One region of the Ruegeria sp. AU67 genome, then DNA from elsewhere that is predicted to be linked to it. Evidence: riboswitches for the same ligand, from Rfam matches in the RefSeq annotation. Region 1 holds a riboswitch; each other region holds the start of a gene.
The links. A riboswitch is a leader RNA that binds a small molecule or an ion and turns the genes downstream of it on or off. The one in region 1 is predicted to bind cobalamin.
Positions count from the first base shown of each region.

Region 2: it holds a riboswitch for cobalamin, as region 1 does, so the genes downstream of both, DK510_RS22035 (DUF1636 domain-containing protein) here and DK510_RS04640 (DUF1636 family protein) in region 1, are expected to answer to the same signal.
Region 3: it holds a riboswitch for cobalamin, as region 1 does, so the genes downstream of both, DK510_RS02975 (metal ABC transporter ATP-binding protein) here and DK510_RS04640 (DUF1636 family protein) in region 1, are expected to answer to the same signal.
Region 4: it holds a riboswitch for cobalamin, as region 1 does, so the genes downstream of both, DK510_RS02170 (hypothetical protein) here and DK510_RS04640 (DUF1636 family protein) in region 1, are expected to answer to the same signal.

Region 1 is NZ_OMPH01000011.1:349,898-357,876, forward strand. Features, by position in the region: gene DK510_RS04630 (acetate/propionate family kinase) at 1-503, opposite strand, end outside; gene DK510_RS04635 (bifunctional enoyl-CoA hydratase/phosphate acetyltransferase) at 496-1,935, opposite strand; cobalamin riboswitch at 2,083-2,291, shown strand; gene DK510_RS04640 (DUF1636 family protein) at 2,392-2,748, shown strand; gene DK510_RS04645 (ABC transporter ATP-binding protein) at 2,745-3,530, shown strand; gene DK510_RS04650 (ABC transporter substrate-binding protein) at 3,541-4,491, shown strand; gene DK510_RS04655 (iron ABC transporter permease) at 4,493-5,506, shown strand; gene DK510_RS04660 (ferredoxin-type protein NapF) at 5,656-6,171, shown strand; gene DK510_RS04665 (chaperone NapD) at 6,168-6,461, shown strand; gene napA (nitrate reductase catalytic subunit NapA) at 6,458-7,979, shown strand, end outside.
Region 2 is NZ_OMPH01000041.1:81,032-89,010, forward strand. Features, by position in the region: gene DK510_RS22010 (cobyric acid synthase) at 1-95, shown strand, start outside; gene DK510_RS22015 (hypothetical protein) at 99-863, opposite strand; gene DK510_RS22020 (TolC family outer membrane protein) at 938-2,356, opposite strand; gene DK510_RS22025 (protein-L-isoaspartate O-methyltransferase) at 2,452-3,105, opposite strand; tRNA gene DK510_RS22030 (tRNA-Cys) at 3,333-3,406, shown strand; cobalamin riboswitch at 3,692-3,902, shown strand; gene DK510_RS22035 (DUF1636 domain-containing protein) at 3,986-4,375, shown strand; gene cobW (cobalamin biosynthesis protein CobW) at 4,372-5,427, shown strand; gene cobN (cobaltochelatase subunit CobN) at 5,431-7,979, shown strand, end outside.
Region 3 is NZ_OMPH01000010.1:7,203-15,181, forward strand. Features, by position in the region: gene DK510_RS02945 (hypothetical protein) at 1-1,090, shown strand, start outside; gene DK510_RS02950 (MAPEG family protein) at 1,203-1,667, opposite strand; gene DK510_RS02955 (TetR/AcrR family transcriptional regulator) at 1,745-2,326, shown strand; gene DK510_RS02960 (hypothetical protein) at 3,039-3,398, shown strand; gene DK510_RS23575 (GFA family protein) at 3,643-3,963, shown strand; gene DK510_RS02970 (MSMEG_1061 family FMN-dependent PPOX-type flavoprotein) at 4,073-4,714, opposite strand; cobalamin riboswitch at 5,222-5,433, shown strand; gene DK510_RS02975 (metal ABC transporter ATP-binding protein) at 5,572-6,420, shown strand; gene DK510_RS02980 (metal ABC transporter permease) at 6,413-7,315, shown strand; gene DK510_RS02985 (metal ABC transporter solute-binding protein, Zn/Mn family) at 7,312-7,979, shown strand, end outside.
Region 4 is NZ_OMPH01000006.1:141,412-149,390, forward strand. Features, by position in the region: gene DK510_RS02140 (hypothetical protein) at 1-430, opposite strand, end outside; gene DK510_RS02145 (FkbM family methyltransferase) at 611-1,456, shown strand; gene recR (recombination mediator RecR) at 1,510-2,103, opposite strand; gene DK510_RS02155 (YbaB/EbfC family nucleoid-associated protein) at 2,168-2,512, opposite strand; gene DK510_RS02160 (DNA polymerase III subunit gamma/tau) at 2,670-4,421, opposite strand; gene DK510_RS02165 (dual specificity protein phosphatase family protein) at 4,579-5,076, shown strand; gene DK510_RS02170 (hypothetical protein) at 5,084-5,491, opposite strand; cobalamin riboswitch at 5,575-5,795, opposite strand; gene DK510_RS02175 (serine aminopeptidase domain-containing protein) at 5,940-6,797, shown strand; gene rsgA (ribosome small subunit-dependent GTPase A) at 6,806-7,834, opposite strand.

The sequences.
Region 1 (7,979 bases):
AATCTTTGAGGCAATGCGAAGGTATCATTCACCCAAGGGTGTGTCCTGTGAAACGCGGTATCGAAGCACGCAATCTGGGTGGTACCCGGAAAGGCTACCGCGGCCGCCTTGATACCCGTAAGGCTGTAGGGTTGGTGCAAAGGCGCGAAGGGAATGAAACCGTTTAGCGTATCAAAGACGTGCTCGTCCACCACGACAGGTTCCGAATAGACTGGTCCGCCGTGAACGACGCGGTGGCCCACGGCCCGGACGTGAATGTCCGGCAGGTATTCGCGGGTAAGTTCAAGAAACGCATTGATGGCCTCGTCATGAGTTTTAGCCCCAGACAGCTGGCGGTCGACAGATCGCCCCCCCGCCGATTGGGCCAATAGACGTGGGGCATCCCCCAACCTCTCGATTTGACCGCGCCAGCGCATACTGGGGCGGCGATCCTCGACCAGTTCGTACAACGCGAATTTCAAGGAGGACGACCCGGCATTCAGCGCCAGAACATGTTCAGCCATGGATTTTGCCTTCATTCGCAATTGCATGCAGCGCCGCGACAGCACAAGACGCCAGCCGCGAAGCATCATCATCTGCCCGAGATGTCAGGATAATCGGTGCCGCAGCACCTATCACAACGCCGGCAGCCTCGGCATGAGAGATATATGTAAGCTGTTTGGCTACCATGTTGCCGGCTTCGATATTCGGAACAACCAGAATATCTGCGACCCCTGCGACTGGTGAGGTGATGCCTTTTGTCCGCGCCGCGTTCAGATCAACCGCGTTGTCCATAGCCAAGGGGCCATCGACCAGCCCGCCGGTGATCTGTCCACGCTCGGCCATTTTCGACAACAGCGCGGCATCGACAGACGACGGTAAATGCGGGTTGATGGTCTCAACCGCTGATAAGACGCCAACCTTGGGCATCTCGATGCCAATAGAATGCGCAAGATGGATGGCATTCTGAACAATGTCGGCCTTGGTTTCGAGATCCGGTGCGATATTCACCGCCGCATCAGTAACCATGATAGGCCGGGACATGCCCGGCACGTCCATGACGAACACATGCGACAAGCGTCGCCCGGTCCTCAGGCCGTTTTCGCGGCGCAGAACGGCGCGTAGAAGGACATCTGTGTGCAAGTGACCTTTCATCAACATCCGGGCCTTACCTTCAACGACCAGCCCGACCGCGCGTTGGGCGGCCACTTCGTGGTCTCGCGCTTCAATGATTTCAACTCCGGACAAATCGGCCCCAAGCTGGGTGGCAGCGGAGGTGATTTTGTCTGGGTCGCCCACCAAAATCGGAGTAATGATGCTGTTTTCCAACGCAAGCAATGCCCCGCCCAGCGAATTCGCCTCTTCCGGTGCGACGATCGCTGTGGGCATCGGGTCCAGAGGACGTGCCTTTTCCAACAAAGCGTCGAAATGCCGGTGACGCTGAACGATCAGTCCCGGCACCTCGACCGAGTCGAAGGTCAAATGCCGCGACGGTGGCGTGACTTGTACGGTACCGCTGAGGATCAATGCGTTATCCCCGACCCGGCGCACTTCGGCGGAACAGGTCAGGTCGCCGTCTTCACGCTTTTCGGTAACAGCCACAAAGGCGGTCAGTTCTTCGCCCGCCATAACCGGAGCATGAAAACTCAGGTCCGCCCGACGTGTTTGCGTACCGGCCCCTGGTAAGATGTTTCCGATGACTGCAGCCACCAGACCCGCGGGCCACAAGGCGGGCGCGACAGCCTCGGGGCGCCCATCTCCATCTCCGTCATAGGCCGCCAGATTCAGCGGGTTGTGGTCACCCGAAGCCGAGGCAAACGCGTACAAGTCGTCCACGGTGCACAATCGGGTGACCTGCGCCTTGTCGCCTACCTTCAGTTGAGAATAGGTTCTGTTTTCTTGAGTTTTCATCTCGACCGGCTTTGTTTTTGAATGCGTGTTCGTTGTTTCAAACATTGGATGTGCGCCCCCCCGGAACCAGAACATATCCGCCTTTGTTGCTACATTTCTGCAACGCAGCGTAGTCAGATCATTGGCAAATGACAAATGACCTCTGTGCGTGGGGCGCTGAGTATTATCGCTTGACCCAAAATCGGAACTCGGGCAAGCATCACCCACGATGGTTCCCTATGGTTCGCCAAGGGATGAAAAGGGAATACGGTGAGGTTGCCAACAAGCGCCAAGTCCGTGACTGCCCCCGCAACTGTAAGCGGTGAGCGACGCCAAATACCCACTGACCCCAAATGGGTCGGGAAGGATGGCCAAGCCACGACCCGCAAGTCAGGAGACCTACCATCCGATGTTCAACCAACCCGGGGCGGGGCGTCCTGGAAGGAGGCTTTATGACACGTCTAAGACGTGATGACATGATTGGCACCTTCTGCCCGCGCTTGGCAACAGGCGGAGTGGGCCATGTCGATCAGTCCTGATCATTTCCTTCTGATTTGCGAGACCTGCGAGGGTTCTGACCGGGCGGATTCATTGCGCGCTGCGCTTGCAAGCAAGCTTCCATCCAGTTTTGACATCCAAAGCGTTTCCTGTATGGCCGGTTGCGGTCGTCCCACAACCGTCGGGTTTCAGGCATTCGACAAAGCGCGGTACCTTTTCGGTGACATCCAATCGGCTGAGGACGTGGATGCTTTGGCCGAATTTGCACATCAATACTATCGCATCGCGGATGGGTGGACCAACGCAACGCAGCGCCCGCCTGCCCTTCTTGAAAAGACTCTGGCGCGCCTGCCGCGGCTAAAAGTGGAGACAAGCGCATGACCTGCGGAGCTTTCCTTGAGGCGCGCGGGCTGGAGTATTACGCCCTGAACGGCGACGTACTGCTGCAAAACATCAATTTCGAACTGAATGAAGGGGCCACTCTGGCAATTGCCGGCCCAAACGGTGCGGGTAAGACAACGCTGCTGAATCTTTTGTGCGGCGGTGAAGAGATTGTGCTGGGGGACGTTTTGGTAAAGGGGCGCAGCCTTCGGCAGCTTTCGGCGATGGACCGCGCCCGAATGATCGCCGTGGTCAGTCAGCAGGAATCGCCGGACGGGCGTTTGTTTCTGCGCGATTACGTGGCCCTTGGGCAAATCCCCATCCGCGCCGATCGATCTGCGGCTGAGCACGCCTTGGAATTGGACCGCATCCTGAAGCTGACCGGACTCGTCGCCCTCGCCGACAAGCGGATGGCCGTGTTATCCGGCGGGGAACGCCAGCGCGCTCATATCGCAAGGGCGCTGGCGCAAAACCCGTCGCTTTTGTTCCTGGATGAGCCGACGAACCATCTGGACCCGGACGCCAAGGGACGCATGCTGTCGCTGGTAGCCGAGCTGGGCATTACGGTGGTCATGATCGTCCATGATCTGGTCATGATCCCGGAATTCGCGACCCATGTCGCGTTGATGAAATCCACGCGTCTGACCGGTTTCGGCCCCGTGCACGAAGTGCTGACACCCGAAAGGGTCCGTGAAACGTTTGGTGTCGATTTTCTTAGCTTTCAGCACGAAGGCCGCATGATCCCGGCACTGGATATCCGAAGAACCACTACCTCAAACTAGGAAAAATAACATGAACAAAACTCTCTGGTGCGCTGCACTGATCACTGGCATTGCAAGTGCCGCAACAGCGCGCGAGATAACCGTTGACAATTGCGGCGAGCCGCTGGTGTTTGAAACTCAACCCGAGCGGCTGGTCGTACACGACATGAACATGACCGACATGGCCTTTGCGCTGGGTTTGCAGGACAAGGTCGTTGGCCTGACGGGCATCACTGGCTGGTACAAAACCAGCCCCGAGTTTGACACACTGCGCGGCGACATCCCGGAACTTGCGCCTAAGTACCCGACAGTTGAAAATCTGGTCGCTGTCGAACCCGACCTTTTCTTTGCGGGCTGGTACTATGGGATGAAGCCGGGCGGTGACGTGACCCCCGACACGCTTGCGCCATTTGGCATCAAAACGATGATCCTGACGGAAAGCTGCGTACACCTGGATAAGGATCGCCCCGAAGCCAGCATGGACTTGCTGTTCACCGACGTCCTTCGCTTGGGCAAAGTAATGCACGTTGAAGACGAGGCAGAAGAGCTGGTTTCCGGCTGGAAAGAGGAACTGTCTGCGATTGAAATACAGACAGCCGATCTGCCGAAACCCCGCGTTTTCCTGCTGGACGGCCCCGCCGATGCCCCGTTTACGGCTGGTAAGTTTGCCATTCCCGACGCGATGATTGCTGCCGCTGGCGGCGAGAACGTCACCCATGATATGGACACCAGCTGGGGACGTTCCTCGTGGGAGGCTGTTGCCGCTTCGAACCCGGAATTCCTGGTTTTACTTGATTATCAAACTGGAAATGGCGCCGCAGATACCTTCAAGTTCCTCCAGGACCATCCCGTGATGTCTCAGACGGACGCGGTCAAGAACGAACGCTGGATTGGTCTGCGCTACGAGGAACTGACACCCGGACCGGCAAATATCGAAGCAATTTCGAAAATGGCCAAAGCCATGCACCCGGGCCTGAACTGATATGGGCCGACTTGGCCTTACACTCTTGCTGGGGGCGGCTGTATTGGCCGCCCTTTTGCTAACCTCGACGGTCTACGGGACCACATCCATTCCGGCCTCTGACGCACTGGCCGGTGTCTTGTTGGGCACGGGAATAGTGGAAGGGGAAATGTCTCCGCTCCACCGCATCGTGTTTGACCTGCGCTTACCACGCGCGCTGTTTGCCGCCGTGATTGGTGCCGGGCTGGGCATCGTCGGCGTTGTCCTGCAAACCACCACACGCAACGATCTGGCGGACCCGTTTCTGTTCGGCCTGTCCTCTGGCGCTGCGGCGGGAGCTGTCTTTGTCATTACAGTAACCGGAGATGTGCTGGGCTTTTGGACCCTGCCACTGGCCGCGTTTTTCGGAGGGCTTGTCGCATCAGGCATTGTGCTGGCTTTGGTTCATGGGCTGCGCACAAGCGCACCCGAAAAACTGATCCTCGCGGGGCTCGCGGTTTCGTTTTTGTTTTCAGCTATTACCAATTATCTGATTTTCGCGGGCGACAGCCGTGCGGCCCATTCGGTTATTTTCTGGATGCTTGGGGGTTTGGGTCTTGCCCGGTGGGAGACATTCCCGCTGGTCTGCGCAGGTTTAGCATTGATCCTCGCCTATGCAATGTACCGTAGCCGCTGGCTTGATGCACTGCTGACTGGTGATTTGACGGCCGCCACCCTGGGTGTGCCCGTTCAGGGATTGCGGTTCCGAATGTTCTTCGTCGCAGCTCTTGCAACCGCTGTATTTGTGTCCGTCGCGGGTGTGATCGGTTTTGTCGGCTTGATGGTTCCCCACATCGCACGCGGTATCGCAGGGCCTTTGCACAGCCAGCTTGTGCCTACCGCCGCCATTGTCGGAGCAGCTTTGCTTACAGGCTCGGATATCCTGAGCCGTCTGTTGCTTGCCCCGCAAGAGCTGCCTGTTGGGATTGTCACGACATCGCTGGGATCGGTTTTTGTTTTTCTTCTACTAATCCGAACTGCGCGCCCTCGCAGATGATCTCAAAGGGTCGCTTCGGCAAAAAAATTAAAGTTTCCTAAATGACTAATATTTAACAGGCCAAATGACCTAAATCAAAAAAGGCCCCCACAGATCACGGTATGCGATACACTCGATTACAGGAATCGAGTGTAGCCAGGTCGCATGCAATGCAACAACTGACCAGCCGACGCGCGTTTCTAAGCGCAAAGATCAGACCAGAGGACGGCAATATCGCCAGACCTCCGGGCTCGGTTGAGCTGTGCTTTGTTGAAACATGCAGTAAATGTGGTGATTGCGCAGATACTTGCCCCGAAGATGCGATCGTCATCGGGACAGATGGATATCCCCGCTTCCAGCCCACTGACAATCCCTGCACCTTCTGCGGTGACTGCGCCCGGATTTGTCCAACCGAAGCGATATCGATTGACCGTTTGCCAGATTGGCCATGGCGCGCCGCGCTTACAGCGGACACCTGCCTATCTATGAACGGCATCAGTTGCCGCATCTGTCAGGACAATTGCGAACAAAGCGCGATCCGTTTCAAACTGATGACCGGCGGCCGCGCAGAGCCGGTGCTTGACCTTGATACATGCAACGGCTGCGGGATTTGCCCAAGTTTATGTCCCGCCGATGCCATTGCGCTGGAACGCCAACCTCAACCACAAATGGAAGCTACTCAATGAACATCTGCGGTTGTCTCGCCCATGTCGCACCTGATCACACGAGCGCAGCAGCGCGCGTGATGAAGGGCACGCCGGGTGTCGAAATTCACGCTGAAACGAAAGATGGCCGATTTGTTGTCGTCGTCGAAGACACTCCAACCCGTCTTGCATCCGAAACCATCATGGATCTGCACCAGATCCCAGGCGTCATCTCTTTGACCCTGACTTATCACCATTTCGAGGATCTCGCGGACGCCCATCCGCAGCCCGATGCCCCAAGCCCAACCACCAGCCGGAGGCCCACGCAATGACACATTCTGAATCCCGTCGGACTTTTCTCAAGGCCTCTGCGGCCGCAGCAACGGCGTCAGCCGCTGGTATTCCGCTGGCGGCCGGTCAAGCCAATGCCCAGGCCGGAGCGCCAGACATCCGGTGGGACAAGGCGGCTTGCCGGTTTTGTGGTACAGGCTGCTCTGTTCTGGTTGGCACCAAAGAAGGTCGTGTCGTTGCGACGCAAGGCGACCCCGACGCGCCGGTGAACCGGGGGCTGAACTGTATCAAGGGTTATTTCCTGTCCAAGATTATGTACGGCAAGGATCGACTGACTACACCTTTGCTACGCAAGACCAATGGCGAATACGACAAAAACGGTGAATTCGAGCCGGTAAGCTGGGACGAAGCGTTCGATGTCATGGCCGCAAAATGGAAAGAGGCGCTGGCCAAGAAAGGCCCGACCAGTGTCGGTATGTTTGGTTCCGGGCAATGGACGGTTTGGGAAGGCTATGCGGCATCCAAACTGATGAAAGCCGGGTTCCGGTCCAACAATATTGACCCCAACGCAAGGCACTGTATGGCATCAGCCGTTGTGGGCTTTATGCGCTCCTTCGGCATTGATGAGCCGATGGGCTGCTATGACGATTTCGAGCACGCGGACACGTTCGTTCTGTGGGGTTCGAACATGGCCGAGATGCATCCGATCCTGTGGTCGCGCCTCACCGATACACGTCTGACCAAACCGGATTGCGAAGTGCATGTACTGTCGACGTTTGAGCATCGCTCGTTCGAACTGGCGGACAACGGCATCGTTTTTGAACCGCAAACCGATCTGGCGATCCTGAACTACATCGCCAACTACATCATTCAAAACGGCGCGGTAAACGAAGACTTCGTCAAGAAGCACGTCAACATCACCAAAACCGCCACCGATATCGGCTATGGCCTGCGCGACACCAACGCGCTGCAGCAAGAAGCGGAAAATCCGAACTCGGGCAAGATGGATCCTATCAGCTTCGAAGAATACGCCGAAGCCGTCGCGCCCTACACGCTGGAATATACCTCTGAACTGTCTGGCGTCCCTGCAGACAAGCTGGAGAAACTGGCCCAGCAATATGCCGACCCGAACCGTAAAGTGATGAGCTTGTGGACCATGGGCTTCAACCAGCACACCCGTGGGTCCTGGGTGAATTCGCTGATGTATAACGTGCACTTGCTGGTGGGAAAGATTTCCGAACCCGGAAACTCACCCTTTTCGCTGACGGGTCAGCCTTCGGCCTGTGGTACGGCGCGTGAGGTGGGGACCTTTGCCCACCGTCTGCCGGCGGACATGGTTGTTACGAATGATAAGCACCGCGAAATCTGCGAAACCGCATGGAACATCCCCGAGGGCACTATCCCGCCCAAGCCCGGCTTCCACGCCGTGTTGCAGCACCGCAAACTGAAGGACGGCGAACTGAATGCCTATTGGGTCCAGTGCAACAACAACATGCAAGCCGCGCCCAACATCAACGAAGAAGGCTATCCTGGTTACCGTAACCCGGAAAACTTCATCA
Region 2 (7,979 bases), on a different contig from region 1:
TCGAAGATACGTTGAACGCGCTGGCCGACCACCTTGAACAGAATATGGATCTGGACCGCCTGCTGGCGCTTGCAGAAACGCCCAAAAGCGTCTGAGTGTTACTCGAGGTCCTGCTCGGCCAGGGCCTTATAGATTTCGCGCCGAACCATCTTACGGACGTTGCGGGTGATACGTTCGCCCAAAACACCCTGCAATTCTTCACGGACAACCTCGGCGATCATTTTGCGCAATGCGTCTTCGCTTATGCCAGCTATCGCTGAATCTTCCGCTGCTGTTTCGACAGGGTCAACAGGTGTTGCGGCGATCACCTCGGGGTCGCGAACGAAAGTTGCCCTGGTCGTCGCCACGGCTTTTTTAGACTTTGCCTGAGTGGGTTCGGCGTTATTTTCCTCGGTATCCGAAAATTCTTTGCGCACGCTGAACTCAAGGGCTTTCGCAGGAGTGCCGGAATACTCGTCTTCGCTGTCGCCGTCCGGCTCCCACTGGTCCTCAGTGCGTGCAATCGCCGCCTCTAGGGCTTCGATCTTTGCGCTCAAGCTGTTGGTCGGGTTTTTGGGCGGTTCTGGCGCGGCCTGTTCTTTGTTGGCGGGATCTTCACGATCTATGATGTCACACGCGCGCAAAAGCATCGGCTTGACCGACGCGTCGACCGTGTAACCTTCGTTGGCCTCGGCTTCATTCTCCGGGCCGTCCTGAATGCTGGATGTTCCGCCGACCCGCAATGCATCGGTCAGCACTAATCGCCCGGGCTTGCGGGCGATTGAAGGCGTCGGCTCCGAGGTTTGTTCACCTCTTTCACCGACCAGCCGTTTGATCGAGGACAGCACGTCCTCTACTCTGCCGTTCACGACTTTTTCCGTCATTGTTCTCTACCGCTCTATCCTCAGGATTGAGTGTAGCCAAACAAGCCGGGCGTCACAACAGATAGTATTGGCCCTTAGTCGCGACGCAACGCTTTGAGAACGCGATCCAGGTCCTTGCTTTGTCTGCTGACCTGAGCCGGCGCTTTCTTGACCAGGTTGTAATACAGCGTCGGATCATAAATTTGCACCGCCAGTCCCAGACGTTCAGCAGTCAACAGACCCTGTGCCTGCAACAGCTGGTAAGCAGCGCGCGAACGCTCGATCCGCGACGCGACCTCGGCCAGCTGCGCATCCAGCAGATCCTGCTGAGCGTTCAAAACGTCCAGCGTGGTCCGTGCACCCAGAGTGGCCTCTTCGCGGATACCGTCAAACGCCACGTTTGATGCGCGAACCCGTTCGCTCGACGCCCGCAAACTTGCTGATGCGGCTTGGAAACGAGCGTAGGCTTCTGTCACACCCTGAGTGATATCTTTTTGCACATTCAAGAGGTTGGCACGCGATGCATCCCGTGTTGCCATGGCGCGGCGTACGCTTGCGGCCAAACGCCCACCAGCGTAAATTGGCTGACTGAAGTTCAGCGACACCGTCCCGTCTTCGATACTATCATCGTTGTCATAGGTCTCGGTGATACCGGCGTCGGCGTTCAGGCTGACGTTCGGACCCAGATTGGCGCGTTGTTGCGCAACGATCAGATCGAAGGCACGCACCTGGTGCTGTGCCGAAAGAATAGCCGGGTGGTTACGCTGCGCCAGGCTAACGGCCTGCGGTTCCGAATTAGGCAGGTTTGGCAGGCTCGGTTGACCCGCTGTGCGTCCGGGCGATTTGCCAACGGCATTTACATATTCCGCTTGCGCTGTATCGAGATTACCGCGCGCAACGGCCAGATCAGCCTGCGAGCTTGCAAGCTGGGCTTGTGACAGTGCAACGTCCGTGCGTGTAACTTCGCCTACATCGAACCGGTCCTGCGATGCGCGCAGTTCTTCAGCCGATACATCGACGTTGTTCAAGCGAATCTGTACGGTTTCTTCCTGCAGAAGCACTTCGAGATACGCATTGGCACCGCGGAACAGAACCTGCTGTTCGATATCAACAAGGGTCTGCCTGGTCGACAGCACCGTTTCTTGCGCTGACTGTTTGCCCAGAACGGCAGCCCCACCATCGTAGAGCAGTTGGCTGAGGGTCAGCCCCGTAAAGAAGTTGTTCGGGTCGGTTCTTGTCACCACATTGTTGATGTTGCGACGTGTGTAGTCGCTGCTGATCGCAACCGTCCAATTGATGATCGGACGAAGCGCCGACAATGCGATTGCCACGTCTTCGTCGGCCGCGCGCAACAATGCGCGGTTCTGTTCAAGCAACCCGCTGGTATTGTAGGCGCCAATGAATGCGTCAGTTATGTTGTCGGCCCAAACGGCCCGTCCTGGTACAAAGCTAAGTGCGACCCCCGCAGTCAGCGCCAGCGCTTTGACCAGCTTCCCTCCCGCCATAGAACCCATAACGAAATCCTCTCAAATCGAAATTACTCTGCTCTGCCGATAGTTTGCGCGTTTGCGTTAAACTAATCAAGGCGGCAGAAAAATCAGCTATCAAACTATAGCGAAAATACACGGTCCGTGGAAAATGCCTGCAAAATCGGTGCATTGGCATTAAACGCGTCCCGCCAGGTCACCCGACCCCCAGATTTATGGCCGATACGAACGATCCCCAGTGCACCTTGGACAAAAAGGCACGCAATTCGCCCATGGTCCTTAAGTTGCGCGATCAACGCATCCGGAACCTGTTCCACACCACCCTGGACCATTATCACGTCATAGGGCCCATGTTCGGGGGCACCTTGTTCAAGCGGGCCGACATGGACAATCGCATTGTCTGCCTCCGCCTCCATCAGGATAGTCTGAGATTCGGCCGCCAGATTTTCATCTTCCTCTACGGCAATAACCAGCTGTGCCATGCGCGCGGCAACAGCGGTCGAATACCCCAAGGTTGGAGCAATATCCAAAACCGACTCGTCGTTGGAGATATTTAATATGTCCAGCATCTTAGCCAAGGTCCGCGGCTCCAACATGCAGCGCCCATCACCCAGTTCGATCAATCCCTCGACATATGCCGCTTCGCGCTGCGCGTCCGGCACGAAATTCTCGCGCTTGACGGTCAGCATCGCGTCTATGATGGGAAACTTCGTGACATCAGAAGGACGTATCTGCGTATCGACCATCGTCCGGCGGCGGGCTGCGAAATCTGTCATTGGATCGCTCATCTTGCTCCCTTGGGTGATTGAGTTCTGCCACATCCTTGAAAAACCGGCAACGGTCCAGACACGGAAACTTTCCAATCTTCACAAGATACAACGTCGCAACCAAAGACTAAGTTGGCACCCGGCCCTGAAAATTGCGCTCCCCCCTCTGGACGCTCCTGTCGAAAGCTGCTAAAACGCCGGTCACACCACGGCAAGTATTTGATTTTACTTGAAAAGGCGAGTTGGCGGAGTGGTGACGCAGCGGATTGCAAATCCGTGTACACCGGTTCGATTCCGGTACTCGCCTCCATTTATTTCCAAGCACTTAGCTTTCTGCGCTGCTTTCGCAATTTCGGACGCCTAAAGTTCAGTATCAGATGCATGTTGCGATTGCGGGTCCAGCGATTCCATTTACACAACCGCACTACTTGATTGCCAAACTGAGAAGTGCTGAATCATCTGCGACGGCCGGGCTGAATTGCGCCTCGCTGCGTGATCGGATCGCATCGGATGCCGCTGACTGACTTCGGCAAGTCGCTTTTCTGACGTAGCGGGTTTTCAAACCCCAGTCGTGCTTGACAAGCCCCTGCCCGTGCCGCATGTCGCATGCGTTGGTGTCCATCCCCGGATGGATGAAAAGGGAATGTGCCAGCGGTTATTCCGCCAAGCACAGCCGCCCCCGCGACCGTGACCGGAGAGGGTGCCCAAAGCCACTGGCCTAATAGGCCGGGAAGGCGGGACATCCAACAGAGGCTCGCCTCTGACATCCGCAAGCCGGGAGACCTGCCAGCACCCGAAGTTGAAACCGGGCGGGGTGTTCCGGTGTCGGGTCCATGTGCAGACGCGTGGCCCGCATGAAACCCCGTCCCCCGTATAAAGGATGAGGGGGATGAGAGACGTGACCGAGACCGCACCAGTCGAGTTGCTGGTCTGCACGACATGCCGCCGTGGGCTACCTATCGAAGATGACGCCCAGCGACCTGGCACTTTGCTGCATAAAGCACTTGAACAGGCTGGCTTGCCGGACGGCGTCGACCTGAAACCGGTGGAATGTCTGTCGAACTGTGATCAGGGATGCTCGATCGTTTTGCGTGGCGGCCCGTCCCGATGGACCTTCGTTTATGAAAACCTCGACGAGACTGACCATGTCGAGACCATCGTTGAAGGCGTCACCAAGTATCTGGCCGCTGAAGACGGTCTGGTGAAATGGCGCGAACGCCCCGAACATTTCCGCAAAAACTGTGCGGCCCGCATTCCCCCGATTGGAGCCCTGAAATGAGCAACCTTGAAAAACTCCCCGTCACTGTGATCACCGGCTTTCTGGGCTCGGGCAAAACCACCCTGGTAAAGCACCTGATGCAGAATCCGCAGGGCAAGCGCCTGGCCGTTATCGTCAACGAATTTGGTGATGTGGGTGTGGATGGCGATATTCTGAAATCCTGCGCCATTCCGGATTGCCCGGCGGAAAACATCATGGAACTGGCGAATGGCTGCATCTGCTGCACCGTAGCCGATGATTTCATCCCGACCATTGAGGCGCTGATGGCGCTGGAGCCGCGCCCCGATCACATCCTGATCGAAACGTCCGGTCTCGCCCTGCCCAAACCGCTGCTCAAGGCGTTTGATTGGCCCGATATCCGCTCGAAAATCACCGTTGATGGTGTGATCGCTCTGGCGGACGCCGAGGCCGTCGCCGCTGGGCGTTTCGCACCAAATGTCGAAGCCGTGGACGCCCAGCGCCTGGCTGACGACTCGATCGACCACGAAACGCCCCTGTCTGAGGTGTTCGAGGATCAGATCTCCTGCGCGGATATCATCCTGCTGACCAAGCCCGATCTGGCTGGCCCCGAAGGCGTGGTGAAGGCCAAAGGGATCATCGCCGACGAAGCTCCCCGCCCCCTGCCCGTAGTGGAAGTCGCCGAAGGCGCCGTGGACGTCCGCGTCGTATTGGGCCTCGAAGCCGCCGCCGAGGATGACATGGACGCGCGCCCGTCGCATCACGACGGCCACCACGACCACGAACACGACGATTTCGAAAGCATCATCGTCGAGTTGCCCGAACAAACCGACCCGGCGGAACTGGTCGCCAATATCGAACGTCTGGCCAATGATCTGAACATTCTGCGCGTCAAAGGCTATGCCGCCGTTCAGGGCAAACCTATGCGTCTGCTGGTGCAGGCCGTTGGTGCCCGCGTACGTCACCAGTATGACCGGCCGTGGGAGCCCGGCGAAGAGCGCCGCTCGCGTCTGGTGGTCATTGCCGAGCATGACGACATCAATGAGGCCGCAATCCGCGATATCCTCGTGGGTGTGACCGAGGCCGCCGAGTAAGCCATGCACGTCGTCTTCCGCGAAAGCCACGGGTTAGAAGAGACCGAAACCCCGACCGATCTGGGTCAGAGCCCGGCGGATCTGGTGGTGCTATCCTTTTCGGACAGCGACCTTGGCGCTTTCGCGGCAGGATGGCATCGCGGTGGCGGGTCCGAAGGTCGCATGCCGACGATGCGGCTCGCCAACCTGACCGCGTTGAAGCACCCGCTGTCCGTCGACACCTATGTCGAGCAAACGCTTGAGGGGGCTAAGGGCATCCTGATCCGCCTGATCGGCGGTGTCCCTTACTGGTCCTACGGCTTGCAGCAAGTTCTGGCGCTCGCACAGGCCAAGGGCGTCGCGCTGGCCGTCCTACCCGCCGACGGGCGCGAGGACACGCGTCTGGATGACTACTCCACCCTACCCGTTTCGACTTTGCGGCGGCTTGCACATCTGTGTGACATCGGCGGCGAAGTCGCCGCGCAAGCGGCCTTGGCGCAATTGGCGCTTGCGGCGGGGCTTTATGCCGGGCCGGTGATGGGGGCAAAGGCCCTGCCGGAATGCGGCGCATGGTGCCCGGATCGTGGTGTGATCCCAATAGATAGGGCGTTTTTGGGCGACGCAAAGCGCATCTTCGTAACCTTCTACCGAGCATATCTGACGTCGGCGGACACCGCCCCGGTCGCAGCGCTGATCCGCCGGTTGCGAGAGCGAGGCTTCGAAGCGGTTGGCTTGTTCGCGCCTTCGCTGAAAGCCCCGCTTGCCGCCGATTGGCTGCGCGAAAATGTCGTGGCGCTGAACCCGGCGGCGATCATTAATGCCACCTCTTTCTCGGGCAAGGGCGCATCCGGCACCTCTCCACTGGACGCCGCCAATGTGCCGGTGTTTCAGGTTGCTCTGGCCACCTCACGCCGCCAGGCTTGGGCCGAGGAGGAACGCGGTCTTTCGCCCGCTGATCTAGCGATGCATGTCGTCCTGCCCGAAGTGGACGGTCGGATCTCGGCAGGCATCGCCTCTTTCAAGGAACCGGGCAAGCGTGACCCGCATCTGGAGTATTCCCGTTTTGCCCACCGGGCTGAACCGGAACGGATCGAGGCTATCATCGACAGGGTCACCGGCTGGTTGAACCTGAACGACAAGCCCAAAGGGGATCAGGTCCCCGCCTTGGTGCTGTCCACCTATCCCGGCAAAGACTGGCAGATGGCCCATGCGGTGGGCCTCGATGCTTTGGCCTCGGCCGAGGCGATGCTGGCCGACCTGCAGGGCGAAGGGTATGACACCGCTCCTGCCCAGCCGATTTCTGATACGTTGTTGGACGCGCGGATTACGTGGTCGCTTGGCGAATATCTGACTGCGCTGGCAGAATTGCCGGAACAACTGCGCGCAGACCTCGAAATCGTCTGGGGCAAGCCCGAGGATGATCCGGCCTTTGCAGATGGCGCGTTCCACTTCACCGCCCTGCGCCGCGGCAAGGCGCTGGTCGCGTTGCAACCTGAACGCGGCACGCCCGAGTTGCGTGATGACGATTATCATGACCTGTCGCGTACCCCGCGCCACAGCTACGTGGCCTTCTACCTTTGGCTGCGCAAAGGTCTTGGTACGGATGCACTGATCCATATCGGCGCGCACGGTACGCTGGAATGGCTGCCAGGCAAATCTGTGGCACTGTCCAACGAATGCTGGCCCGAGGTACTGATTGGCGATCTACCTGTCATCTACCCCTTCATCGTCAACGACCCTGGCGAGGCCGCGCAGGCCAAGCGCCGGATCGGGGCGGTCACGCTCGGCCATATCCCACCGCCAATGAAAGAAAGCGGTACCCCGGATCGGATGGTTCGGCTGGAATCGCTGCTGGATGAGTTCTCGAACGCAGATGGTCTGGACCCCAAGCGCCGCGACCGCCTGCAAGAAGATATTCGGGACGAAGCGCAAGCCATCGGGCTGGAGAACGACCTCGGTCTCGATCAGGCCACCTGCATCGCCGAGGCGATCACCCGGATCGATCGTTTCGTCTGTGACATCAAGGAAAGCCAGTTCGGAGACGGGTTGCATATTTTTGGGCGTGTGCCCAAAGCCGCCGCCAATTTTGACACGGCCCCTTCGGCCGATGCCGAACGCCAGGCATTGATCGACGCGCTGGCTGGCAAACGGATCGAGGCAGGCCCGTCCGGGTCCCCGTACCGCGGACGGTCAGACGTCCTGCCCACCGGGCGCAATCTGTATACCACCGATCCGCGCTCAGTCCCCACCCGTGCAGCCTATACCCAAGGCGTGAAGCTGGCCGAAGAATTGGTGCGGCGACACCTGCAGGAAGAGGGCGATTATCCCAAGGGGCTGATCGTTGATCTCTGGGGTTCAGCCACGATGCGCACGGCGGGCGAAGAGTTTGCCATGGCGCTGCACTTGCTGGGCGTCAAACCCGTTTGGGACAAAGGGTCCGAGCGGGTGTCGGGCATCGAAGTGCTACCTATCACTGACCTCAGTCGCCCACGTCTGGACGTGACCTTGCGCGTCTCAGGCCTGTTCCGCGATGTGTTCCCGACCCTTTCAGCGCTTTATGGTCAAGCTGTTCG
Region 3 (7,979 bases), on a different contig from region 1:
ATTGGCGGAAAACGAGACGGAGAATTCCCGCACAAGCCACCTTATCTACGCAGCTGAATTGCAAGTGGCCTTGGGGAACCGTGATGGCGCTATACAACTCCTCGAAGCGCTACCGCGTACAGAAGACCCTTTCATATTTCCAACTGAAGACCTTGTGCGGCTAGTAGGTTCACAGACTGTATTGCGACTTTATCGCGAGGCTGGAGGGGCTCGTCCCAACATACTTCTGACCGCAGCTTCGGCGGAATCAGAATTGACCCTTGCGAAAGGATATTTGGAAAGGGCATTTTCAGAGTTTTCCTCAAGAGATCCATGGCCTGACTTCAGATGGATGGAACGCACCGTTCACCGGGCCGTGAGTCTCGGGCTGGATGAATTATCACTCCGATTGGCGCGGGAGTTGGTACTTCAAGCCCAAACGAAACATTCAGCATTCCCAGTATTTCCCCACCTCGATGCAGCACGCGCGCTTATGGCCGCTAGAGCTAGCGAGATCGAGATTCGGGAAAGCCTTGTGCTTGCCGAGAGTTTTTTTCCTCGCGACGAGAGAGCGGTCGTGAGGTTAGGCGTTGTAAGCGGAGCCATCGTTTGGGGGAGCTCGGGGCTGGACGCTCAAGCCAGACGTGAAATCGCAAATCTGAGGGCGCGACTTGGAGACGTCGGCGCAGCAATTCAAATGATGGACGGGATAGACTACCCAGTGTTCGCGTGGAACGACATGCTGACCTCTGATATTCCGCTTGAGCACGTGGAGGCTCTCTTGGGTGCTGCAAGCGACATTCTTTCAAAAGAAGAATATGCTTATGTCAGAGCGCAGCATGCACAGGAATTGCTTTTCTTCGGCGGCACGGAAAGTCAACGCTCCTGGGCGCTAGTAACTGCAACAGACCTCTTGCAAGGTCAGCAATTAAACGGGGATCGAGCCGCAAACATCTATAGCTCTCTGGGGAGAGTTGGGAGAAAATTGAACGATCCAAGTATCGAAAGATTGGCGCTGATCAACATGGCTCAAGTTGCCCTCAATTCTCGAAGCTTTCGTGACCTGATTAGCGCAGGTTTTCAGTGGCACCAATCGGATCTCTCACCTTAGAGCGGACTTTGGTCTTCGGCTATTGAACGGCAGCTTTGTCCGCGAAGCAGACTTTGGAGAGAGTTGCGACGAATGACCGCTGTGCGGACTTAGTTGCCGTTAAAATTTCCCGTCAGATTATTGTTACCCAAATCATGTGCAACGCCATGTAGATTACAATTAACGAGCCTAGGGTATAAAAGGTCGCTCGAATTTCATGGGATTGCTTGGTCGCATAGGCCAAAAAGTGTGCGAAACGCACGGCGACGAACCCGTAGAGTAGCAGCTGTGCCGACAACAGCGCCGGATCAGCCAACACAAAGAGCAATCCAGCGATCCAGAACGCTGGAATGTTCTCTAGGTCGTTCCGATGAATGCGCCGAGAACGGTCGACGTAGTCGTTAGTATTGAGCTGAGATGGATCAGGGTTTTTGTTTATGAGGCCCGTCCTGAGGTCTTCAGGACTCGCCCATCCACCACCTACTTTCAGCATGCGGTGTACCGTCATCCAACCCTGCCCCATAACTTTAACTACCATCAGGGAGGCTGCAATTGCGTACGTTACGAACACTGGGTTCTCTAAGTTCAACAAATCCATATTTCCAAGCCCCATTCTGCTTGCCTACCGTTGGTAGAATAGATAACCTACCAACGGTAGTCAGGCAAGGGTAACTTATGACCGATCTTAAAACCGACGGGAAAATCATTGATGCGGCGCAAAAACTACTGGCAGACGGTGGTTTTGGCGCAGTCTCTTTCGACACGATTGCGCGCGCACTTGGCATTACTAAGCAATCGGTACTTTACTGGTTCCCCACAAAAAGCGATTTGCTTGCCGCCATGTTTCTCGATTGGTTGGGCGAAGAAACCAATGAGGCCGAAACAAGCCTGCTATCTGTAAAAACTTCAAATGAGGCCATTGACGCGTTCGTTCGGTCAATCACGCGGTTCCATACATCCAACCTTGACCGCTACAGGATGATGTACCTCGCCCCCCAGACGCTGAAGGCAGGAATGCAAGAGGTACGAAACAGCGATGTTCTCGAGAAAATCCACGTTACCACATCGAAATTGTATGACGCCTTAGCTGCCAGACTCGACGAGCCACCCGAAAAAGCTCGCCAGACGGCATTTGCGATTCACTCTGCCACCTTGGGACTTGTACTGATGCTTGGGCTCGCTGACGGCATCGTCGATCCGCTTAAGCACTCGGAGGCCGAGCTCGTTTCTGCATTGATTGCGAAACTGTCCTCATAACAATCAAGAAACAACGCGACCAGAGGGAGTAGGCAGTTTACGAAATCGTCGAACTTAGATGAAGTATTTACCATAGGCCGTTTAACAACCAATTGGCCTTGGGTTCGTCTACAATGTGCGTTTTTCCGTTGTGACTGTAGACCTATTTTGTCGAATTTGGAGCAAAATCTCTGAAAATTGCGAAAACTTTACGGGTCTGAGACCATAAATGTTAGTTTTCAACCGTTGTTTTTTAACGAGTTGAATATGTTAAGACTAGGTGAATGGAAGCTATTGCCTGCAAAAAGTAGGCTCTCCCAGTATTTCTCCCTTGGGAATAGCTTCCAATCATCTTTCAAAGCGTTTTTGGAAATAGCCGGCCCAATATGCGTTCTTGCAGTTTTGCTTGCCTATAGCCTTCATAAGGCTTCTGCCGCGAGCTACGCATCGATCCTCATGTGAAACAGTTTAGCTTCGACCGAGATGCCAGGTTCTTTGCTTAAAGATGTTGCAACAACTACTGGTCTTAAAGCGGGCATTCGCTTCAATTGCCACAAAGTCTGACCGCCAAAAACACAATTCATGACCAGACTGCTCCAGAGGCCTTCAAATTCAGACCGACGTGAACACAGGCTAGGGCATGATTGTTCGTTGGTTCATTAAATGAAGTCTCCAAAGAAAATATAACAAATGCAACAACAGTATGAGTTCAGTGAAATTGAAGGAACACCGCGTGAAGATCTATTCTGTATTCGTTTGGATGCTGGCCCTGACCTTGATGGTTGGCGTCATCGATGTGGCTTCCGCCAAAGAAAAAGGCGGGAAGTCAAAAGACAAGAAAGTTCAGTTGGATGGCAAGCCGGATAAGGGTCAGAAAGCTGTGCCGCCAGGGCAAATAAAGCGCTATACAAGAGGAGCCAAACTTCCCGCCGACTTGGATTACTCGGACATCGGCGACCTTTCCAACTGGAAATTGAAACCTCCAGGAAAAGGAAATCGTTACATACGCGTCAACGATGAAATTTTGGAAGTTTCTGATGATCTTTCGACTGTCGTCGACGCCGTTGGCATCGTTGGTGACCTTGCTAAGTAAAACGGCTGAATCATAACCCCTGGACTCAACGCGGTCAGCTGATTGATTTGGTCAGATGTCGGCTTTTGGACGGATAGCAGACCCAACGTTGCAAAGCGCCAACGTCCGCCTTGCGGGACGAAGCTGACATTGAGGCAATTCTCCCTTAACTTTCAGAAATGGAGGATAGAAAATGTCGGAACGTGTGACCGGAGGGTGCAAGTGCGGTTTGGTTCGGTATGAGGGAACGCGCCTCAAGGCTCCGATGTTTCGTTGCCACTGCCGTGACTGCCAACAGTTAACAGGGTCGGGCCACGCGGATATGACCCCTCTCGCGATTGATGATTTCTGGATAAGTGCTGACTTAAAGAACTATGAAATGTCCGGAGGATCAGGACAGTCAACTTTCAGCGGGTTTTGTCCGAATTGCGGATCACAACTTACGAGAAACAGCAGCCGTATGGGCGACCGTGTCTACGTCCACGCAGCCTCACTTGACGATCCGAGTATTTACGAGCCGGAAAGATCTATCTACGCCCAGTCTGCGCAGAGTTGGGACAAGGCGACGATCATTAAGAGCAGCTAGGGGCTTAAACCCACCGTTCGCTGCGCAATCGGCCAACGTCGGCTAGGCGGACGAAACCGACCTTGTTGAGCGCGCCGTTTGTAGCCGTTCGAGAATTGAAACGCAAATTCTAGTATAGATTTTGCTTTGCATCTTCTGCGCAGCCGTTTGCAATCTCTTTGACGCTCTCGGGCATAGCGCCGTGTACCTTCATCATATCTGCGAGAGAGGGCACATCAGAGGTGTCCGGCCAATCCTGCGATTGCCAGACTTTTCCACGGATGAACGCCTTTGGGCAATGACATAGTACCCTTTCCACGTGGACGAGTAGAATTAGATCCGAGGGCCGCCCGTTGACCGAAAGTTGTCGCCCCAAATTGGCGTCCTTGACCACCGCTCCTTTTCCACTGACGCGCAGAGTGTCTCGGTGTCCTGGTATAATGAACAGTACGCCAACGTTTGGATTTTCGGATATATTCTCGAAGGTATCCAACCGATTGTTCCCTGGGCGATCTGGTATTGCGATGAGTTTCTTGTCTATGACATTCACGAAACCAGCGGGGTCGCCACGGGGCGTGATGTCCAATACGCCGTCCTTACGCGTCGAAGACAAGATCGCCAATGACGAAGCCGCAACGAAGCGTTCGGCCAGTTCGTCAATGTGGTCGATCACTTTGTTGTCGACCCAATGGTCAAACGGCTTTTCCGTTCCTCGCAGCTCAAGCGGTGATGTCAAATGATGGTCAACACTGCGTCCAAAAACACGATCCATAGGGTCAATCTCCGTCTGACTACGGCAAACATACCATATTGAGCCAAGACCGAGAACGGCTGCGGAAAGGCAGTCTTCTTTGGGCTCAATGCGGTCATACAAGTGTTTTGATAGGAACGTCTGCTTTCAGAAGGAATACGCTTTAATCATGCATTTTAACTGCGTTCGACAACGGCGGTTGCGCCCTCCCGCAACCAGCGTCAGGTAATCCATAACACCCCGTTCAGACAACAATTGATAAAATAGATCAATCGCTTAACATCTGCACCCCGCCAGGCGAGTAACCTGCAACGCCAAAGACCCAAATCATCCCTCGCAAACAAAAAAATCCAAGCAGAATAAAAACAGTCAAAAAGACCGTTGGCGCGCGTCTGAAGCTGTAAGTAGCGGTCTCGTGTAGTATCCACCGTTGACTCATGTCTACCGCGCGGCTTCCATGGTCGACCGGTGACTGGAACGAATAGCCATCCCGCACGGGTTTGCGCTCTTGTCGAATCAAATCAATTCGTATTTTGTCCTCGCGATGGTTCCCGACTGTATTCTGCGGTCAGGGATAAAAGGGAATACGGTGCGGTTCTGTAAAAAGGCCAATTCCGTGACTGCCCCCGCAACTGTAGGCGGCGAGCGACCCGAGATCGTCCACTGGGCAATAGCCTGGGAAGGATCGGGATAGCTTAGACCCGCAAGTCAGGAGACCTGCCATCCGAAATTTATGAACCTGGGCGGGGTGTCCCAGAGGGAGATGACAATGTTTCAAGCGGTCCGTACCGTGCACGACCTTGCGCTCGCTTTGCCCCTGTCCAAACACAGGAGGCGTTGCCGTTGTCATTGCAAAAAGCTGACACCCAAAGAGGTAAGTGTCTGACAGAATTCAGCGTTCCGGTGCTGGTCGCGGGGGCTCTGGCGCTGTCGGCGCTCTTGTGGCTCGCGATTTACGCGGTGATTTGATGTCGGCCGTTTTGCAAATCCGCGATCTGACGTTGGGCTACCGCGACCTGACATTGTTTCACCGCCTCTCCATGGATATCGCGGCCGGAACGACACTTGCCGTTCTTGGTGCAAACGGGTCGGGGAAGAGCACTTTTGTAAAGATGCTGCTGGGCTTGATGGATCCGCTCTCGGGCAGTTTGACTTGGCCGCAGGGCCGTCCTGGTGACATCGGGTACCTGGCGCAGATGACCGAGTTCGACCGCCGATTTCCCATCCGTGTGAGGGATCTTGCCGCTATGGGGGCATGGCGCGGGTTTGGTTATCGTACCGGGCTGGACGCCGCCGCGCGCGACCGGATGGCCGCCGCGCTGGATGAGGCCGGGGTACTGGATATCGCTGACCGGCCTCTGCATATGCTATCAGGTGGGCAACTGCAGCGTGCGCTGTTCGCGCGGGTTATCATGCAGGACGCGCCGCTGATCCTGCTGGATGAACCGTTTGCCGCAGTCGACCAAAGTACCGAAGCACATCTGTTGTCGATTATCCGCCGATGGCGCGATGAGGGGCGCGCGGTGGTTTTGGTGGTGCACGATCTTTCCTCGGTGCTGGATTATTGCAGCCACGCGCTGCTTTTGGGCGGGCAAGAGGCGACCCACGGACCGGTGAATGACGTTCTGACACCAGACCGGCTGGTTGCACAAGGATACCTCTCGGAAAGTCAGGCGTCCTGGATGTTCCGTGGCACCCATTCAACAGCGGAGCACGCCAATGTATGACCTGATCGTCGAAATGTGGAGCTTTGCCTTCATGCGTCGCGCTTTTGTGGCAACCACGGTTTTGTCGGCTTCGGTCGCGCCGGTGGGGGCATTTCTTGTTCTGCGTCGCCTATCGCTGGCTGGTGAGGCCATGGCCCACGCGATTACGCCAGGCATCGTCATCGGCTTTGTCACGGCGGGCTTGTCAGTCATGTCACTGCTGGTCGGAGGGCTTATCGCGGGTGTTGGCGTCGCCATTTTGACCGCCTTTCTTGCACGCCGGACAATCCTGCGCAGCGATGCCAGCCTTGCCTCGCTGTATCTGATCGCATTGGCGGTGGGTATCTTTATCCTGTCTGCAGCAGGGTCCGCAGTTCCACTAAAAAGCTTCCTGTTTGGATCAATCCTTGGGATCGACGACGCGTCGATGATCCTTGTCGGAGGGGTGGCGACAGTCACATTGTTGGCATTCGCCGTTCTGCTTCGTCCGCTGATTGTCAGCACCTGCGATCCGGTTTTCTTCGAAACTCAGACCCGCCGACCGTGGCTGGTTGATCAGGGTTTTATGCTGCTGCTGGTTCTGAACCTGCTGGCTGCATTCAAAACGCTGGGCACGTTGATGGCCGTTGGCTTGATGATCCTGCCTGCGACCGCAGCGCGCTATTGGGCCAGTACGATCACCGGGCAACTGGTCCTGGGTTTTCTGTTTGCCTTGTCCAGTTGCTGGATCGGCCTGACCCTGTCCTACCTGTTCCCGGACACGCCGTCCGGCCCGGCGATCGTTTTGGTTGCCGGTGGGTTCTTTCTGTTCTCGGCCATTTTCGGTCCCCTTGGTTTTGGCAGACGGATGCGCAAACCGTCTGTTTCCAAAGACATTCCCATTGCCCAAATTCAACAAGAAGAGAGAGCACAATGACTCTTGTAAAGTCACTCTACACCGGCATCGCCTCTGTGTCGTTTGCTTTGGCTGCATTGCCGACCGTTGCGGCAGAAGGCAACGTCAAGATCGTCGCCAGCTTTTCGATCCTCGGCGACATGGTCGAAGAGGTCGTCGGCGATCTGGCCACGGTTACGACAATCGTGGGCCCGGACGCGGATGCGCATGTGTATCAGCCTTCGGTTGCAGACGCGAAGGCCGTTGCCCAGGCGGATATCATCTTTGTCAACGGTCTGGGCTTTGAGACATGGTCCGATACCCTGATCGCTGAATCGGGCACTGACGCAACCGTGCACGTTGCCACCGACGGTATCACGCCTGTCACAGTCGAGGGCAAAATCGACCCCCACGCCTGGAATTCGCTGTCGAATGGCATGATTTACGTGACCAATGTTGCCGACGTGATGACAGAGGCGATGCCCGAGCACGCCGAAGAAATCGCTGCCAATGCTGCGGCCTATATTGCGCAGCTTGAGGCGCTGGATGCAGAAACCAAGACAAAGCTGGCAGGCCTGCCTGCCAATCGCCGCACGGTTGTGACTGCACATGACGCATTTGGTTATCTGGCAGACGCCTACGGCCTGACTTTCCTTGCGCCGGTTGGCATCGACACCGAGGCGGAGCCATCAGCCAAGGATCTTGC
Region 4 (7,979 bases), on a different contig from region 1:
GATCAATCGCCATGACCGTCTCACCCGCTGGGTTATAGACCGTCATGGTCTTGTTCTGGGCAATCGCATTCACGAAGCTGCGGTCGGTGAAAAACACGGTTGCGCCCGGCACGTCGCGCTGATTGAAGCCGATGGCAGTGGCGTCATAGCTTTTGCCGTCCAGATCGAACCGGATCGGATAACTCTCGCCCTGTTTGATATCGCCCCACGCCTTGTTGTAGACGGCGAAATACCCGCGATTGTCCAGCGCGTCATAGCCCAGCCGCACGACCGAGAGGTCCTGATAGATCGTCTGGATCAAGCACCCGTTGCCAAGCGCGGGGTCCATCATGATGTTCCAACCTTCGACAAATCCCTTGTCGATGAGTTGCTGTGACCATGCGGCGGTCGCGGTGAAGGCGGCGAAGGTGAGGGCGAGAATACGGGTCATTGAAAGCTCCGGACAAAACAGGGCAATTCCCGGTGAGGAAGGTTATTAGGTCTGAGATACCTACAAGATCTTATCACACCAAAAGGTTTTGTGTGACAAGCGGAGTGCACTTGGTGGTACAGGTTTTTTGTCTAGTTTGGCGACCTAAGCTGTAGTTGTGTCTGACGGGAGACCGATTTCATGAATCGTGAAATGACCAAACTGTTGCGCAAGAGATGCGTTTCAATTCAATTTTTACTGTCAGAAAACAGCCCCCTGCGCGGTGAATTCGAAGGGGGCAATGAGATTTCTCTTCTTACCGATGGCTCGATATTTCCACATGTCGCCCAGCATGAAGAATGGAGCTTCAACGAAACCAGGTTTATCGGGCAAGCCTGTCCGACTGGACCCTATCACCTAATCGATATCGGTGCGAATGTCGGTCTTTTTTCCCGGCAGGTCTTGATCAACTACCCTCAGGTAATTTCAGCATCATGTTTTGAACCTAGCCGGGATAATACGGAGCATCTGAAGCGCAACCTCAAAGCGATGCCCATGGTGTCGGTTTTCGACTTTGGCTTGGGGCAATCAGACGGTGAACTGGCATTTTACAAAGACAGCGTGAATGGTGGGAATTTTTCCTTCAATCGAGACGCCGTGGCCGGCCGTGCGCATCAGGTCATCGTCGCCAAAATCAGAAGAATAACTGAAGGGCTGTTAGATAAATGCATGGGGGACGAGGCCAGTGATCGACGCCTGATTTGGAAGTCCGACACACAGGGGCTGGACGAGGCATTGATGAGTGAACTGCCCGAAAGCTTCTGGCAGCGCGTTGATCTGGCTTGTTTTGAAGGATGGAGGATAGACAAGCCGTCTCATGACGAACAGGCCTTTCGAAACGTCCTAAACAGCTTTGAATATGTGTATATTATTGGTTCGCGCAACAAAAGGCTGCGGCGCATTGGCAGCGCAAGGTGTATTAGTTACTTGTCCGGAAGAGACCGCAAATGGGCAGACTTCTATCTGTCTCGGGTGGAATTGCACTAAAAGTAGCTTTGCTCAGGTTAAACCTCTGTGCGCTCTGACCGTAGCCTGGTTACCTACAGTTCTTTCCTTGCCCGCAACGCCGCCGCAATCGTCCCATCATCCAGATAGTCCAACTCGCCCCCAATCGGCACACCCTGCGCCAGTGAAGTCAGACGGACCTGTCCCTCCAATTGATCCGCGATGTAGTGGGCGGTGGTTTGCCCATCGACGGTGGCGTTCAGGGCCAGAATGACCTCAGAAATCCCTTCGGCCATTACGCGATCCTTGAGCCGGGGAATGCGCAGTTCGTCCGGGCCGACGCCGTCCAAAGCAGACAGCGTGCCGCCCAGAACGTGATAGCGACCCTTGAAAACTGCAGCGCGTTCCATCGCCCAGAGGTCGGCGACGTCTTCGACCACGCACAACTCTCCGGTCGCGCGATTCTCGCTATCGCAGATGTCGCAGATATCAGTGGTGCCCACGTTGCCGCAATTCAAGCATTCCCGGGCGGTGGCGGCCACCTGCTGCATTACGTCCGACAGGGGCGTCAGCAGCAGAGTGCGTTTTCGGATCAGGTGCAGCACCGCGCGGCGAGCCGAACGGGGGCCGAGGCCCGGCAGTTTGGCCATCAGATCGATCAGATTGTCGATATCGCTGTTCGAAATCACGGCGTGCGCTCCTGCAAAAGGGCCGGGCAGTTGTGCCCGGCCTTTGGGTCGTCAGGAGTGTCTATCAGAACGGCAGCTTGATGTCTGCGGGCAGACCCATGCTTTCGGTCAGCCTCGCCATCTCTGCCTGAGAGCGTTCGGCCGCTTTGGTCTGCGCGTCCTTGATAGCGGCCAGAATCAGATCTTCGACAACTTCCTTATCGTCGCCATTGAAAATCGACGGATCGATGTCCAGACCCTTCAGCTCGCCTTTTGCTGTGGCGGTGGCCTTCACCAGCCCTGCACCGGATTCGCCTACAACCATCAGGTTGTTCAGCTCTTCCTGCATGTCCGTCATCTTGGTCTGCAAATCCTGTGCGGATTTCATCATCTTGGCCATATCGCCCAGACCGCCGAGTCCTTTGAGCATTGCTTTTCTCCTGCAAATCGGTTTGTCGCCTAAATACGGATGCTGCCGGTAGGGTACAAGGGGAGAGCTTCTCCCGCCCGTCGTCAAGGTCTTTGGAAAGACCTTTCCTCCCGTTGGGCCCGGCAGCGCGGGAGTGTTTCCGCTTTGGCCGCTCGGATCAATCCTCCTCGAACGGATCCCATTCGTCTTCAACCTCAGGCAAGGCTTCGGTTTCGACCTTGGCGGCGCGCTCTTCCGGGGTTTCGATCCGCTTGATGCGCGCTTTTGGAAACTGCATCAGAACAGCTTGAACCAGTGGGTGTTGTTCGGCCTGCGCTTTCAACGCCAGATCAGCCGCGTCTCGAACCTCGGCGATTGTTGCTGCGTCCCCGTCGGCCACGATTGACACGGCCCATCGGTTTCCGGTCCAGCGTTGCAAGGCCGAACCAAGCCTTTGCGCCAGATCGGTCGGCGCTTTGTCTGTGGGCGTGAACTCGATCCGTCCCGGGGAATACGAGACGAGACGCACGCCGTTTTCGACCTCAACCAACAGTTTTACGTCCCGGTTGGTGCGGATCAGTTCGACCACGTATTCGAAGGTTGGATAGTGTGCCAGCGCGGTCTGGACGTCCTGGGCAAGCGCTGCGGTGGGCGCCCCCGCAGGCCCGCGTTGCGCCGAGAGATGCGTAGAGGACGTCGCCTGTGCAGGTGCATGAGTTGGCACAGCCGCACCACCGCCAGGTCCCCCGCTTGGTGGGGGGGGAGGCGCATCCTGTAGTCGTTTGATAAGTTCTTCGGGGCTAGGCAAATCGGCCACATGGGTCAGACGAATGATTGCCATTTCGGCGGCCATCATCGCGTTGGGTGCTGCAGAGACCTCCTCCAGCGCTTTCAGCAACATCTGCCACATCCGCGTCAACACCCGCATCGGCAGCGCCTCGGCCATCTGTTGACCGCGTGCACGTTCATCCGGTGAGACGGTGGGGTCATCGGCGGCATCGGGCGTGATTTTGACCACGGAAACCCAATGGGTGATCTCGGCCAGATCGCGCAGCACGGCCAGCGGATCGGCCCCTTCGGCATACTGGCCGCTCAACTCAGTCAATGCCCCAGCCGCATCGCCACGCAAAATCATGTCCATCAGATCCAGAACGCGCCCGCGATCTGCAAGGCCCAACATTGCCCGAACCTGATCGGCGCTTGTTTCCCCTGCACCATGTGAGATCGCTTGATCCAACAGCGAGGTCGCATCGCGCGCAGAGCCTTCGGCCGCGCGTGTGATCAAAGCAAGCGCGTCTTCTGCGATCTGTGCGTTTTCAGCTGCGGCGATTTTGTTGAGCAAACCGATCATGTCTTCGGGTTCGATTCGGCGCAGGTCGAACCGCTGGCAGCGGGACAGCACAGTCACCGGCACCTTGCGAATTTCGGTCGTCGCAAAGATGAACTTCACATGCTCGGGCGGTTCCTCGAGTGTTTTGAGCAGTGCATTGAAGGCGCTGGTCGACAGCATGTGAACTTCGTCGATGATATAGATCTTGTAGCGCGCGCTGGCGGCGCGGTAGCGGACACTGTCGATGATCTCGCGGATGTCGTTCACGCCGGTTCGGCTGGCGGCGTCCATCTCCATCACGTCGACATGGCGTCCTTCCATGATGGCGATGCAATGCTCGCACTGGCCACAAGGTTCGGTCGTTGGTTTGCCTTCACCATCGGGACCGATGCAGTTCATACCTTTGGCGATAATCCGGGCAGTGGTGGTTTTGCCGGTGCCGCGAATACCGGTCATGATAAAGGCCTGCGCGATCCGATCCGCTTCGAACGCGTTTTTCAGCGTGCGCACCATTGCGTCCTGTCCAACCAGATCTGCAAAGGTTTCAGGGCGGTACTTGCGGGCAAGAACCTGATAGGCGGGGCTGGGCGTTTCGGTCATGTCTGCTCTGTCAGATTCGTGTCAGAAATGCAGCGTAGAGACCCGGGCCGCCCGCGTCCACAGCAGGCTTTGTGGAATTTCGGTTTGGACCGCGTCTGTAAGCGGGATAAACCGGCTGTCAAAATTTGGTGGGCTGGTGGCAGTAGGAGCTTAAGCTTTGGCAAAATTTGCAATCTACGCGCTGCCTGTTGGCTCAGGCACCTTGGCGCTGTCCCCCTTGCCTGGCGGCGGCGGTGGGTATGTGGACGATCTGAGGGTGATACAGGACTGGAACCCCGATCTGGTGATTTCAATGACCACCGAGGCCGAGATGCGGCAGGTCGGTGCAGGCGGTTTTGGTCGAGACGTTCAAAGCAGACCCGCTACCTGGATGCATCTTCCGGTCGAGGATTTTGGCACGCCGCCCCTGCCAATCGAAACTCTTTGGCCCCAAGCCAGCGCAGCCGCCCGGCAGGTGCTGTCCGACGGTGGACGCGTGCTGGTGCATTGCCGGGGCGGTTGTGGGCGGTCGGGGATGGTCGCGCTGAGGCTCATGGTGGAAAGCGGCGAAGATCCAAACCACGCGCTAAACCGGCTGCGCTTGGCCCGACCATGCGCGGTGGAAACGGATGAGCAGATGGCTTGGGCCATGAAACCGGCCCAGAGCGATCAGTGAACTAGGATCAGGCCGTGGCTTGTTGAACAACCTGATGCGATGGACGCGGTGCAAGGGCCGATGCCTGAAGCATGGCGCAAGGCAAGGCCGCCAAAACACCAGCAGGCAGAGTGGAAAAGTCAGGGCCGAACATCATATCGGCGTATTCGTCCAACGTGTCGGCTGAGTCGCCTGTGTTTGCCCCGCAATAGACCCTGATCCGGGCCGGGCTGGCGCGAAACCTTGCGGTGCACCCCTCATCGCAATGGGTCAGTTCGCTGGAGCCGTCCACCTCAAATTCGCTGGTCGTCATTGGTTGTGCTGTTGCCATCGCCTCGGCCAAGGCCCGAGCCATTTGTGCCAATGCGGGGCAGGTTTTCCCCGTTTTCTGGCACAGGGTGGCGGTGAACTCGTGGGTCGTTGTCTTCCAGATCATAATGCGCCCTCCGCGCGGAGAGCGGGGGACGTGGAACAGGGAACTCAGCGTACTGAAGGCCTGCCCGGACACCCCGCCCGAATTTCGGTTTTTACTTTGATGGCAGGTCTCCTGACTTGCGGGTCATTGCTTTGCCGACCTTCCCAGCCTTTCGGCCAGTGGTATTTCGGCATTGCTTACCGCTTACAGTTGCGGGGGCAGTCGCGGCCTTGGTCTGTTCCGGCTTTGCCGGGCTGGACCGCACCGAGTTCCCTTTTCATCCCGCCCCAAAATAAGGACGAGAACCATCACCTCATCGCTAGCGGTTGTAGGTGGCTTGAGTCAAGCGGGCTGTTTCCCATCGTTCAAGTGGACGCTTGGTCACTTTGAAAATCTGTTGACTCTAGTCGCGCAAAAGCGCCGATATGCCATATGTGAACCGAATAGTTCAGATGCTTGCGAGGGCACCATGTTGGACAACACTCCGGTCGTTTTGACCGAAGATTTCACGTTTTCTGCCGGAGAGGCCGAACTGTCGGCACGGCTGTATATGCCTGCCTCGGCACCTGATGTGGCGGTTGTAGTCCATGCAGCCACAGGCGTACCGCGCGACTATTACCAGCATTTTGCGCGGTGGTTGGTGGAAGAACAGGGTATGGCCTGTCTGACCTATGACTATCGCGATTTTGGCCACTCTCTACGCGGGCGCCTGCGCGATTCGCAGGCCACGATGGCTGACTGGGCGTTGATCGACATGCCCGCTGCTCGCGCCGAAATGCGGCGCAGATTTCCCGCCGCCCAGCAGTGGAGCATTGGCCATTCGGTGGGTGGAATGCTGGGGCCAATTCAGCCGGATATCGAACAAATCGACCGGATGATCTGTGTCTGTTCAGGTTTGGTGACGGTATCCGACCACCCCTGGCCGTATCGCGCACTGGCGACAATGTTCTGGTATGCCCACCCGCCATTGCTGGTTAAGGCATTGGGATACCTGCCGGGCAAGGCACTTGGGTTCGGCTCGGACCTTCCGGCACGTGTCTACTGGCAGTGGCGCAAATGGTGCACCGCTGCGCTGAGCTACGTGCCGGAAATCGGCAAAAGCCTTCCAGACGCCCGTTGGGCTGCGTCGGAAACACCCGTCGATCTGTTCACAATGGACGATGATCAGGTGGTGCCCCCGAACGCGGTTTGGCGCTTGGCCGATCTTTACGGTCCCAAAGCCCGCCGGCATCAGTTGTCGCCGAAAGACTTTGGATTGGCCGAGGTCGGTCACATCGGCGCATTTGCGCGCCGAAATGCGGCCATATGGCCCCGGTTGATCGCCTGAGCCGGTACTTACAGCTTTTTTCGGGATTTCTTGTCCTGCATCACCGATCGTACCATCTTACCAAAGGCCTTGTCGCGCGCACGAGACTGCGCCACGGTTTCCGAGTTCCTCTCATCCTCGCGCCGCAGTTTTCGCCAACGCTCTAGCCGCTCTGTGTCAAGGGATCCGGTGGAAATCGCATCCTGCACAGCGCATCCCGGCTCGGCCTGATGCTGACAATCGGAAAAGCGGCAGGTTTGGGCCAATTCCAGAATGTCGGAAAAGACCTCATCGACGCCATCTTGTGCATCCAGCAACCGCAAAGCCCGCATGCCGGGTGTATCGACCAGCCAGCCTCCGTTCTGCATCGGATGCAACGCGCGGGCAGTTGTCGTGTGCCGCCCGCGCGCGTCGCCCTCGCGAATGCCAGACGTTGCCTCATCCAGACCAGTCATGGCGTTGACCAATGTTGTCTTGCCGACACCGGATGAGCCAACCAATGCAGCGGTCTGTCCAGCAGGGCACCAGGACAGTACTTGCTGAACGTCCATGGCATCCAAAGCATTGATTGCCAGCACGGTCAGAAACGGAGACAGCGACACGGCCGCTTTGGAGTATTTGTCAGGACCGGTGCAGGTATCGGCCTTGGTTAGTATGACGACCGGATAGCACCCGGCCTGATGAGCCAAAGCCAAATATCGTTCCAGCCGGGCCAGATTGAAGTCGGCATTGCAGGAACTGACGATGAACAGCACATCCACATTGGCGGCGATCAACTGGGCCTCGGCCCCAGTTCCGGCGGCGCGGCGTTTCAAAAGGCTGCGGCGTTCCAGCAGTTGTTGAACGCGGTTTTGATCATCCGCCAATACCCAGTCGCCGACGGCAAAGTCGCCCGTCGGCTGGTTTAGGGTGAGCAGAGGTGTTTCACCGTTGATGTTTGCGCCGATCAGGCGATCACGGTGAACGGCTGTGATGCGAAAGGGAGCGCATGTAGGATTGGCCGCATGTTGGGCGGCAAAGTGAGAGGACCATCCCAGGTCCGAAAGTGTAAAAGACATTGTTCTGCCTGTGTTCAGGTACAGCAATCCGTCTGGATGGCGGTGGCGCATCCAGCGGTGATGTGTTCAGGCAGGTTTGAGGGGCGGCCTCAGAAACGCTCTGCCCAAAGGGTTTTTGCTACAATCATAAAAGCCCTCCTGCGGC